Linked DNA regions of Pokkaliibacter sp. MBI-7. The protein of the gene in region 1 interacts with the protein of each later gene in a pairwise test. Links are inferred from orthologs where the notes say so. Each region holds a gene or a part of one and is shown on either strand. Other genes may lie near its edges.

What was found. Proteins that work in one complex are often made in the same cells at the same time.
Region 2: the proteins of leuS (region 1) and ligA interact in binary tests that used the Escherichia coli proteins (3 or more experiments, as listed by UniProt). The link is inferred for Pokkaliibacter sp. MBI-7 from one-to-one orthologs.

The regions. Positions count from the first base shown.
Region 1 is NZ_JARVTG010000001.1:1,066,112-1,072,480, reverse strand. Bases 2,024-5,152 are described here. They hold leuS (leucine--tRNA ligase), read right to left. Parts: upstream 4,820-5,152; coding sequence 2,228-4,819; downstream 2,024-2,227. Other genes in these bases: QCD60_RS04735 (zinc ribbon-containing protein), read left to right, coding at 4,997-5,152; lptE (LPS assembly lipoprotein LptE), read right to left, coding at 2,024-2,155. Also shown: QCD60_RS04755 (hypothetical protein), read right to left, coding at 1-308; holA (DNA polymerase III subunit delta), read right to left, coding at 628-1,659; more of lptE, read right to left, coding at 1,673-2,023; more of QCD60_RS04735, read left to right, coding at 5,153-5,518; siroheme synthase CysG, read left to right, coding at 5,862-6,369.
Region 2 is NZ_JARVTG010000001.1:296,237-301,679, forward strand. The notes cover bases 1,467-4,441. They hold ligA (NAD-dependent DNA ligase LigA), read right to left. Parts: upstream 3,994-4,441; coding sequence 1,939-3,993; downstream 1,467-1,938. Other genes in these bases: QCD60_RS01480 (nucleotide sugar dehydrogenase), read right to left, coding at 1,467-1,720; zipA (cell division protein ZipA), read right to left, coding at 4,072-4,441. Also shown: QCD60_RS01475 (CBS domain-containing protein), read right to left, coding at 1-175; more of QCD60_RS01480, read right to left, coding at 416-1,466; more of zipA, read right to left, coding at 4,442-5,443. UniProt on the Escherichia coli protein: DNA ligase that catalyzes the formation of phosphodiester linkages between 5'-phosphoryl and 3'-hydroxyl groups in double-stranded DNA using NAD as a coenzyme and as the energy source for the reaction.

The DNA.
Region 1 (6,369 bases):
CGGCAGGCCATGACCTTTTCACCCTGAGGCGGTGGTGGCATGTCGTTGCCTGACTGTTGTGGCTGAGGTGGCTGCTGATTTCCCTGACCTTCCTGTGGAGGGCGCATGGGGGGAGCGCTGCTACACACGCCGCTGACAGTTTCACCCTGTCGACCCAGGAATGAACAGGCCTGGCCTTCCTGCTTGCTGGCGCACGCCTCTATTGCCACTTTGGGTATATGAGGGCCTTTGTGATCGTCATTGGCCAGCGCAGCACCCGTGGTGCAACTGCCGAGTACCAACAACAGGGCAGTCAATCTCTGTTGCATTGTCGTGTCCTTGAGTGAGGGGAGTGACTTCCTGTACAAGTGTAGCGGCATTCGGCAAAGGGGAAGGTCAAAGATCTGTCTGGTGAATGTAAAGAGCAGGCCGGGTGCGCAGGCCCTGTCGCAATCATCACGGCAATCTCAGAGCGCGTGCATGGTTGCGGACTCGTGGCAGACAAGGCGAAAGCAGTGAGGCGACGCATTTTACCTGTGGTAGTAGTGTGCCTGAATGGGCATTAGCGGGCTTATCAACGTCATGTGGTCGATGTCTGCGAATCGTGAGTACGTGCTGAACTGACGGCAGGTGCACGGGTAAGCTCTGTCATTGACGGTAGAAAGGTAAGGGCAGGGGATGGCCTGTCAGATGAGATAGCCACAATTCCAGTTCAGTCCAGAACAGGGCGGTCTGCCCTGTCTTACTAAAGACATCCAGTTGCTGAGCCTGTCGCAGCAGAGCCATCAGTAATACCGGGCGGCAACGCTGCGCTGCTTTGCGAAGAGGAATCTGGCGCTGTTGAGGAAATATCCTGGCCTGTCGGCAGGCATTGTCAAAGTTCATACCGTCACGTTGCAGGCGTAGCAGTTGCAGCAGATCACGTAACTCACGAGTTAATGCCCATAACATCAATGTGGGCTCGGCGCCGTCCTGACGTAGGTGTGACAGGATGCGCAGCGTCGCTGGCCAGTCGCCACTGAAAGCAACTCGACACAGATCGTAGACGTCATGACGCGCGTGGTTACCTACCAGATCGAGGATCTGTTCATCATCGATTTCGGCGCCATCACTGACCAGAGCCAGCATATCCAGCTCCTGCATAGCGGCGAGCAGGTTTCCCTCTACTCGTTGTGCCAGGACTTCCACTGCTGCGGTTGTCAGGCGCAGGCCCTTTTGCTTGGCACGTTGAGCCAGCCAGCGAGGGAGCCCCTGAGCATCCATTGGCCAGATTTGTATCAGCACACCGGCCTGCTCGATAGCATTGACCCACTTGGCCTTCATCGCACTGCTGTCGAGTTTGGGTAAGGTAAGCAGTAACACCGTGTCCTGTGGCGGACGTGAGGCGTACTCAAGCAGTGCCTTGCTGCCTTGATCGTTCGGCTTGCCTGACAGCCTGACATCCAGCAGCTTTTGCTCTGCAAACAGAGAGAGGCTATTGGCAGAGGCCAGCACCTGTTCCCAGTTGAAGCCGGACTCCACATGAAAAACCTCCCGGTCACCGAAGCCACGCTTGCGCGCCTGGCTACGGATCTGGTCGGCACATTCCTGCATCAGTAAAGGCTCGTCACCGGTCAGCATATAGACCGGTGACAGACCTTTATCGAGGTGAGAGTCGAGTTGCTCAGCTTTGAGCTTCATGCGGGGCTACTTGTTACTCGCGGGGTTCAACACGGTGTTCCGCTGCACGATAGCGCATCAGCAGCTGATTGAGCAGTTCGCCCAGCATCTCATCGCGTATCTGAGCTTCCTGAGTATCAGAAGCCAGCAGTGTGTCCTGGTTGTAACGATAAGTGCGTTCCAGTCGCAGCTTCTTCGGCACATTAGGCGTGTCAGCCGAGGGGTTGACCAGCTTGTAGGTCAGCGTGGTGGTCAGCAGATATTCAGTTGCAGAGCCATCACTGCCCAACAGACTGCGGTCACGACGCTCGTCCACATACATGATCTGCATGTAGTCGCCGCCATGGTAGCTGCCATCAATACCCAATTGTGTCAGCTTGGCCTGAACCCGTTCTTCCAGAGGGGATTTGGCTTTCACTGGCATCACCAGACCGGTTTCGCCATTCTGGGCGCCACGCAGCTGGAAACCACAACCAGCCAGCCACAGGGCACTCAACAGCACTATCCAAAAACGCATGCTTATCTCCTTGCTTGAAGTGAGCAACGCGCGACATCTGGTCGCGCGTCAAGCCTTGTCTCTGAGGGGCTATCAACCACCCACAACGATGTTGACCAGCTTACCTGGAACAACAATCACCTTGCGGACGGTCTGATCTGCTACGTGGCGCTGTACGTTGTCTTCAGCCAGTGCCAGCTGCTGAATCACGCTGCGCTCGGTATCAGCCGCAATGGTGATCTTGCCACGGGTCTTGCCGTTGACCTGCACTACCATGTCAACAGTAGTACGTACCAGAGCAGCGCTGTCTACCTTGGGCCAAGCGCTGTCGCAGACCGCTTCACTGTGACCCAGATCCAGCCACAGTTGATGGCTGATATGGGGAGTGATGGGAGAAAGCAACTGCACGGCCATAGACAGGGCTTCGTGCTCCACCGCCAGCCCCTGCGCCGAGCTGTCGCTGAATTTGGAGATGGCGTTGCACAGCTCCATCACTGCGGCAATGGCCGTGTTGAAGGTGTGACGGCGATCGATGTCGTCGGTCACTTTCTGAACTGTTTCATGAGCCTTGCGGCGTAGATCACGCTGTTCTTCTGTCAGATTGGCCACATCCAGTGCGCCAGCCTGACCTTTGACGGCATGGTCGTTGACCAGTTTCCACATCCGCTTGAGGAAGCGGTTGGCACCTTCGACGCCGGAATCAGACCACTCCAGTGACAGTTCGGGCGGTGCTGCGAACATCATGAACAGGCGCACGGTGTCGGCACCGAAGCGGTCGATCATGGTTTGTGGATCGATGCCGTTGTTCTTTGACTTGGACATCTTGCTCATGCCGGCAGACAGCACCGGCTCGCCATCACTGTTCAGGGTGGCGCTGACAATATTGCCCTTGTCGTCACGCTTGACGGTGACATCCAGTGGTGAATACCAGTGCTGACCACCTTTCTCATCTTCACGGTAGTAGGTGTCAGCCAGCACCATGCCCTGCGTCAGCAGGTTCTCGAAGGGTTCATCCGAGCTGACCAGGCCCATGTCGCGCATCAGCTTGTGGAAGAAGCGTGAATAGAGCAAGTGCAGGATGGCGTGTTCGATACCGCCGATATACTGGTTGACCGGCGTCCAGTAGTTGGCCTCACCGTCCAGCATGGCGTTATTGCAGTTGCGGCTGGCAAAACGTGCGTAGTACCAGGACGACTCCATAAAGGTGTCGAAGGTATCGGTTTCACGTTCAGCTGCACCACCGCATTTCGGGCAGGTGGTTTCATAGAACGATGGCATTTTCTTGATGGGGGAGCCGACGCCATCAAATTCGATGTCTTCGGGCAACACCACTGGTAACTGTTCTTCCGGAACGGGCACGGCACCACAGCAGGCGCAGTTGATCACCGGAATGGGGGCACCCCAGTAACGCTGACGCGATACGCCCCAGTCACGCAGACGGTAATTGATGGTGACCTTGCCTGCACCCTGTTCTTCGAGGGTGGCGGCGATGGCTTTAAAGGCGATCTCGGAAGTCAGGTCATCGAAATCGGCAGAGTTGATCAGCACGCCTTTTTCAGTCAGCGCTTCCTTGTCGAGATTGACTTCGATCTTGTCATTCTCAGGTTTGATGACCTGAATGATCGGCAGGTTGTATTTTCTGGCAAACTCCCAGTCGCGCTGGTCGTGTGCAGGCACAGACATGACAGCGCCTGAACCGTAGTCCATCAGTACGAAGTTGGCGGTCCAGACCGGAATTTTCTTGCCGGTCAGCGGATGAATAGCCACGAAACCGGTATCGAAGCCTTCTTTCTCCAGCTTCGCCATATCCGCTTCGGCCACCTTCAGATGGCGGCAACGCTCGATATAGGCGGCCAGTTCAGGATTGTGCTCGGCGGCTTTCAGTGCCAGTGGGTGTTGTGAAGCAACCGCCACATAGGTCACGCCGTACAGGGTGTCAGGACGGGTAGTAAATACCGACAGCGGCTCTTCGCCTTCAACCGCGAACTGCAGATCCACCCCTTCGGAGCGACCGATCCAGTTGCGCTGCATGGTTTTGACCTGCTCCGGCCAGCCTTCCATCTTGTCCAGATCAGCCAGCAGCTCATCAGCATAATCAGTAATTTTCAGGAACCACTGGGGGATTTCCTTGCGCTCAACCGGAGCACCAGAGCGCCAGCCTTTGCCATCAATCACCTGTTCGTTGGCCAGTACAGTCTGGTCTACCGGGTCCCAGTTGACTACTGCGTTTTTCTTGTAGACCAGCCCTTTGTCCATCAGCTTGGTGAAGAACCATTGCTCCCAGCGATAGTACTCGGGGTGGCAGGTGGCGATTTCACGCTGCCAGTCGTAGCCAAAGCCAAGACGCTTCAGCTGGTTACGCATGTAATCGATGTTTTCGTAGGTCCACTTGGCGGGAGGAACATTGTTCTTGATAGCTGCGTTTTCAGCAGGCAGACCAAACGCGTCCCAGCCCATAGGTTGCAGCACATTCTTGCCGAGCATGCGTTGATAGCGGGTGATTACGTCACCAATAGTGTAGTTACGCACGTGCCCCATATGCAGTCGGCCGCTGGGGTAGGGGAACATGGACAGGCAGTAGAACTTCTCTTTGCTGTCGTCCTGTGACACTTCAAAGGTTTTGTTGTCTTCCCAGAATCGCTGGGCGGCGGCTTCGATGTCGTGCGGTTGATAGTGTTCGTTCATTCTGCTTGGTATCTGCTGTTCCGGATGGCCGCCAGGTCTGGCCTGGAGCTCGCCGTAGGGTTGACGCCAGTCAGACAGTCGTCAGATTCCGATGCTGTGTCGTGGCTGGGGGTCGCGGATTGGTAAGGCAAGCATTATAACCTAGAGAAACAACTGTGCCACTGCAAGGAGAAGGCGATGTCAGATCAGCAAAATCAAGGGAAACAGGTCTCGCTCTATCAGCGTCTGCTGGCGCGGATGGAGCAGTTGCTGGAAAGTGTGGAGGATCGGTCCTGGAAGGCGATTCAGGACCGGCTTGAAGAGGCCGCCAAACTCGAACTGGCCGCCGAGGATATGACCAAAGATGAGATCGAGCTGCTCAAGGCCTGGGTGCGGCGTGACATTCATTCGATGGCAACCAATGCTGGCTCCTCCCGGGAGGAACTCAAACGCTGGTTACAGTTTGATATAGAGCTGCTGGAGCATCGTACTGCTGACATGCTGCTCAGTCTGGCTGATCGCAGTCAGCTGGACATGCTGGAACTGCAGCATCGTCTTACACTCGAAGATGATGTGTACGTCAGTGGCGAGGTGGCAGCCCCCGGCACCTTTAAATGCAATGAGTGTGGCCATATGCATTGCATGACAGAGGCGGGCAGCATAAAACCCTGTCATGTCTGTAATAATCACTATTTTGTGCGGATCACCCGGCAAGGCTGATCAGTGTCGACAGTCAGAAATCAACGGTAGGTGACAGGCGCAGATCTGGCACTTACCGGGCCAGCCGAATGGATGGTTAGAAAAATTTACGCTTTATATAGAAAATAACGATATTGCATCAGGGTTTAATATTGCCTTTGGCTATATTAGCATCGGTCGCTGTTAAGAAGGTGTTCACGATCTCGCGCCAGACAAGGCGAGAAGAGCTGAGGAAGCGGAGTTTACTTGACGTAAATGAGCAGCCGAAGGTCTTTTCAACGCCGTATAACTGACGCGCAGCAGACCGTGAGCACGTTCCAAGTCTGTCACCGTGGTTGGGACGTCAGTACAGGTCTGCTAGTAGATGAAATCGTTACCCTTGTTTTTCGTCAGTCAGGGACGCCGGGCTCTGCTTATCGGTGGTGGTATGCAGGCAGAGGCCAAGTTGCGCCCCTTGCTGGAAGCGGGCTTCGAGGTTCATCTTGTTGCTGATGTGCTGGTACCCAATGTCGAACGCGCGTTGATGGACGCGGGAGCACATTACGAGATTCGCCACTGGCAGGAGGCGGACCTTGATCAGGCTGATCTGATCATTGCGGCCGATGTCAGCCAGCAGGAAGCTGAGCTGCTTGCTCAGCTGGCCTCGGTACGACATATCCCTATCAACGTTGTGGATCGTCCTTCTCTTTGCTCGGTGACCTTTCCTGCCCGGATTCAGCGTGGTGATGTGCAGCTTGCGGTGGGAACCGCTGGCAAGGCGACGCTGTTAGCTACCATTCTGCGTGAAGAGCTTGAACAGCTGTTACCCGCTGGCCTCGGCGAACTGGCTGAGGCGCTGGCGCAGAGTAAAGATCGATGGCAGGCAGCGTTGC
Region 2 (5,443 bases), 770 kb from region 1 along the record:
GAAGACAGTCTGCTTCTGAGAGCAAGCCCACTAACTGGCCAGAGTAGTCAACTACTGGCGCACCTGAAACTCTGAAACGTTGAAAGTACTCTATCGCTTCAAACAGAGCGGTTTCGGGATGAAATGTGACCGGCTCACTATTCATGTAGTCGCTTACTTTAACGGACCTCAACATAGCATGACTCCCGCTCAAAACCAGGCTGCCAATCAGGTCTTAAATTTAGCTCGCTTAATACATAAAACTGATATGAGCCGATAAAAGCCGACATTTGGCGAACCGAATTGATCAGCGACGATACCTGACGAAAGGGCATCATCGCTTCCATCACCTTCATTAACTATAGTCGTCCTGCGGCAGGCCGCGAGAGCAATCCTGCAAACTGTGCAAACAAACAACACATCTAGCCAATGAGAGCTAAGCTGTACGACGCCCGACACCTTGGTAGATAAATCCACGCTCAGCCATCAGATAAGGATCATAAATATTACGTCCATCCAGCACTAAAGGAGTCTTCAAGAGCTGCATCAGACGTCGATAGTCTGGACTCCAGTAGTCTTTCCACTCTGTCATTAGCAACAAGGCATCTGCTCCTGCCACTGCTTCATAAGGATCACTGCATAAGACCAAATCGTCACGGTCACCGAGCAGCTCTCTCACATTGTCCAGAGCTTTAGGGTCATGCAGACGTACCGAACACCCCTGCGCCCAGAGCGCTTCCATCAACACCAGTGACGGCGCATTACGCATACTGCTGGTATTGGGTTTAAAGGATGCCCCCCAAACTGCGACTGTCCGGCCTTTAAGTTGCCCTTGATAGTGGCACCATAACTTTCGAAACAGTACCTCCTTCTGTTGCTCATTAATTTTAAGAACCGACTGCAGTAAGTTGCCATGCCCGCCACTTTGTTCAACCTGGGCAGCGAGACGAATGATATCAGCAGAAAAATGTGCCCCACCGAAACCACAACCGGGATAGATATAGTCATATCCAATACGGCTATCAGACCCAACACCATGCCGAACCTTCTCAATGTCGACATCGAGAAGCTCGGCAAGGTTTGCCATCTCGTTCATAAAGCTTAGCTTGGTAGCCAGCATCCCGTTCACAACAAACTTACTAAACTCGGCCTCTCTGCTGCTCATAAACAGCAACGAATCACGGTTACGATTAAAAGGTCGAAGAATGTCGCGCATCAGTGCTCGTGGCCAATCAACATCACAGCCAACCAACACTCGCCCTGGACGCTGAAAATTATCCAGTGCGGTACCCTGACGAATAAAGTCAGGCATGGAAACTACAGCATAGGGGGAAGAGAACCCCTGCTTAGCCCAATTCTGCGCTATTGACGCCTGCAATCGCTCTGCTGTCCCTACAGGCACAGCGGTCTGAATGATCAGCAGTACACGCTCATCCACCAGCTGATCTAACCCCAGCCATTCATCGAGAGAAGCATAAGCATCAGGGTCCAGAGCTAAAAAGTGTGCATCCTTACCTGGTAGCAACTTTTGGTGGCCTACCTCAACTTTCAACCGCCCTTCCAGTTGTTCCTTATTGAAAGCTGCAAGCAACCCTGGCTCATCGGAGAGTAGAGATTGCCACTCCACCATCTGTAATGACTCACCAGGAGCAGGCATCAGTACAACATTGTTACCTACATGAGCCAAACTAACAGCGGTCACTACGCCTGTCAGGCTAAGGCCATAAATACCAATATCCATATGCTTGTACCTTGTATATGACTGAGTTTGTATGCCTTGAAGCCACTTTCCCGCGGCTATAGTTATGGTAGACGAATAGCTTTATTGGACCGGTTGCAGAGAGTTGCTTATATGTAATCACCAATGCTTGACGAGTCGCTACATTGAGCACGAGCTGCATCCCCTAGGTGAGCCCTCATCAGGCACCCCAGAACTGAAAGCACATTTTATAGCCGTGACTAATCACTAGTTGGCTGCACACCATTCAATGCGAGCAGCGAAAGGAAGTACGCCTCATCCCTCACTTCAACCCCCAGCACTTCAGCCTTCGACAGCTTTGACCCGGCTCCAGGACCAGCTAATACCCAGCTGGTTTTTGCAGAAACACTCCCTGCCACTTTGGCGCCTAATTGCTCCAACAGCGCCTTCGCATCATCTCGCGAAACACTTTCCATAGTACCTGTCACCACCACTGTCTGCCCCGTTAGTGGCAAGGATGCAGAAGCATCACCAACGCTGCGAGGCTGACCTTCAGTCCAATGCACGCCGACCTCTATGAGGCGATCTACAGCATCAAGATTGTCTGACTGTCGGAAAAACACATGAATATGTTTAGCTACTACAACACCGACATCTGGCACTTCCTGAAGCCTCTCAATATCAGCCTCTTTAATCGACTGCAAATTACCGAAGAAGCTGGCAACAGCTTTTGCTGTAGATTCGCCAACTTCACGGATACCCAGGGCATATATGAACTTTGCAAGAGTTGTCGACTTGGACGCATCTATAGCCTTCAGTAGCTTAACTGAAGATTTTTCTCCCATGCGCTCCAAGCCTATTAGTGAAGATAGTTGTAACTTGTATAAGTCAGCAGGACTCAGTACCAAACTTGTGTCTACCAGCTGATCGATTAACTTGTCACCAAGTCCATCGATATCCATCGCACGGCGAGAAACAAAATGCTTCAGTGCCTCTTTTCGCTGAGCCGGGCAGGACAAACCACCCGAACAGCGGGCAACTGCCTGCTCCTCCTCGCGCTCAACATCAGCCCCACAGGCAGGACATTGAGTCGGCATGGATACAGGTCGCGCAGTGTCAGGACGTTTCTCCAACGCCACTCTCACAACCTGAGGAATAACGTCGCCCGCCCGACGAATAAATACATAGTCTCCAACCTGGATGCCAAGTCGATCAATTTCATCCATATTATGCAACGTTGCATTGGAGACAGTAACCCCACCAACAAACACTGGCTTCAGTTTAGCTACAGGAGTTATAGCGCCAGTACGTCCAACTTGAAACTCAACCGACTCAACAGTGGTCATCGCCTCCTGGGCGGGGAACTTATGAGCGATAGCCCATCGGGGAGCTCTAGAAACGTAACCCAGCTCTGATTGCCAGTCGCGCCGGTTTACCTTAAAGACCAAGCCGTCAATCTCATACTTGAGTTGATCTCGTCTGGTCATCATTTGGCTGTAGTATTCTGAACATCCATCGATACCAGAAACCAATTTGATTTCAGGATTTACCTTAAACCCCCACTGCTTCAGCTTTTCAAGCAAAGCCATCTGATCCTCAGGCCACTCATGCCCTTCTAGCAGACCCACAGCGTAACAATAACAATCCAACGAGCGTTTAGCTGTGATCCGGGAGTCTAGCTGGCGTAAACTTCCCGCGGCAGCATTCCTTGGGTTTACAAATGGCTTCTCATTTTTTGCAATAGCGCGCTGGTTAAAAGCCTCAAAACTGGCTTTTGACATAACCACCTCTCCCCTTACCTCCAATCGCTGAGGCACTGAGTCCCCGAGCAGACGTAACGGAACCGCAGCAATCGTTCTTACGTTTGCGGTTATGTCCTCTCCAAACTCACCGTCCCCCCGCGTTGCAGCCCTGATCAGAGAGCCATTTTCATACAGCAAACTGACGGCAATCCCATCCAGCTTAGGCTCAGCTGCGAACGCCACTGTACTCGTTGCGGGTAGTTTAAGCCGCTCCCGAATACGCCGGACAAAGTCCTGCATATCTTGCTCACTAAAAGCGTTATCAAGAGAGAGCATGGGAGCAACATGTTGCACAGTACTGAAGCTGCTTAATGGTGACCCTCCCACTCTCTGCGTCGGGGAGTCTGTAGTCAGCAGCTCTGGATGCTCATTCTCCAGCTTTTTCAGCTGCTGCATTAATGCATCGTAGTCCTGATCAGGAATTCGCGGATCATCTTCGACATAGTAATGATAGTCGTGCTCACGAATTTGCTGACGGAGCGACTCAATGGCATCACTAGGAGTAAGAGACATAAGAAACTGGTCCTGACAGAAACGACATAGGCCGGAATTGTACCGGCCTATGTCGTTTCTGTCAGGACAGCTTTGCTATCAAGAAAGGTGCTGTCTGCGATGAGGTTGATGTGTCAACTGACGCCTTTCAAACTCCCGGATACGTTGACGACAGTGTTCGATTGTCTGGGGGCGCATGACGCTATGATTCTCGTCTTTTAGCTCACCATTCAGGTTTTTTGCCAAGCACTGTGCAGTACTCAGCATGCACTCGAAAGCCAGCATCAAATCGTCAGCACCAGGCATACCCATGAAGAACGTCACCCCGGGGGTTTTTACAGACTCGATATGATCAAGATCAAAGTCACCTGGATTCAACATGTTAGCCATGCTGAACTGGACTTTACCTTTGTTGAGCCCCAGTTCATGGCGATGGAAGATATTTCTTTCGCCGAATCGCAAACCGCATGCTAGCAGTACCTGTAATAATTGCTCACCGTCAAAACCACCGTCACTGACCGCGGTCACACTAACGATAATATGCTCCTCAGCATTAACACTGAACGATGAGGCATCTGCTTTCACGCGAGCCTGACGCTTAAGCTCGAATAATGGGTCGGCGCGCATGGGCAGGACACGCGCGGTTTCCTGGTAAGGAACGTCTTCCTCTTCTATGACAATTGCTTCTTTCTGTTCGGTCTCTAAAGAAGTTGGAATATCGTCACCATCAGCCTCATCAAAAAGATCGACATCGTCATCCATTAGCTCAGAAATAGGTCGTTCCCATGGATTTGAAGCTGCCACATCAGGAGAACCATCTTCATTACAGTTTTTTATTACTTGCTCTGACTGCGGGTCAGATGCATCAACCAAAGATTGTTCATACCATTCTGCCTGAGACCCAGTAGTCTCAAAAACTGAGCTCCTTGGCTCCGCATGACCTGAAGCAAGACTAATTGACTTGCCTCTACCAGAAAAGCTCTGATCTTCCGACAAAATCAAACCGTCAGTCTCAGACATTTGGTTGTGATGAGTATCTTCCACAACTGAATCTGGCCAATCTGCCACAGTAGTTAATGTGGGGGCGAAGCTCTCTGCAAACTCATGATCACCAGAAGCAGAAAATGAAGACTGAGTTGATGAAGTAAATTTGTCTGCTGGCTGATCCAGGAGAGGATCTACCTCAACGTGTAAATCGTGCAAACCTACTTTCGGAGGAACTTTTTTGCTCTCTAACTTCCTGGGAGTGATCTCACGATTAGCTGTTGAACTCTTGGAAAGCTTACCCGAGCGGAGCTTATTCAAAGCACTAGCGAAGGCATGAGGCTCCATTCTGGTCACCCTTGCCCCACCATTAGGCAACTCCCGACTAACAGAATCTGAAGACTCCACGTCACTCGCGCTGGACAGACTTCTATCGATTCGCATACGCAAAGGATTACGATTGCGCTGCATATAAAAACGCCGAAGA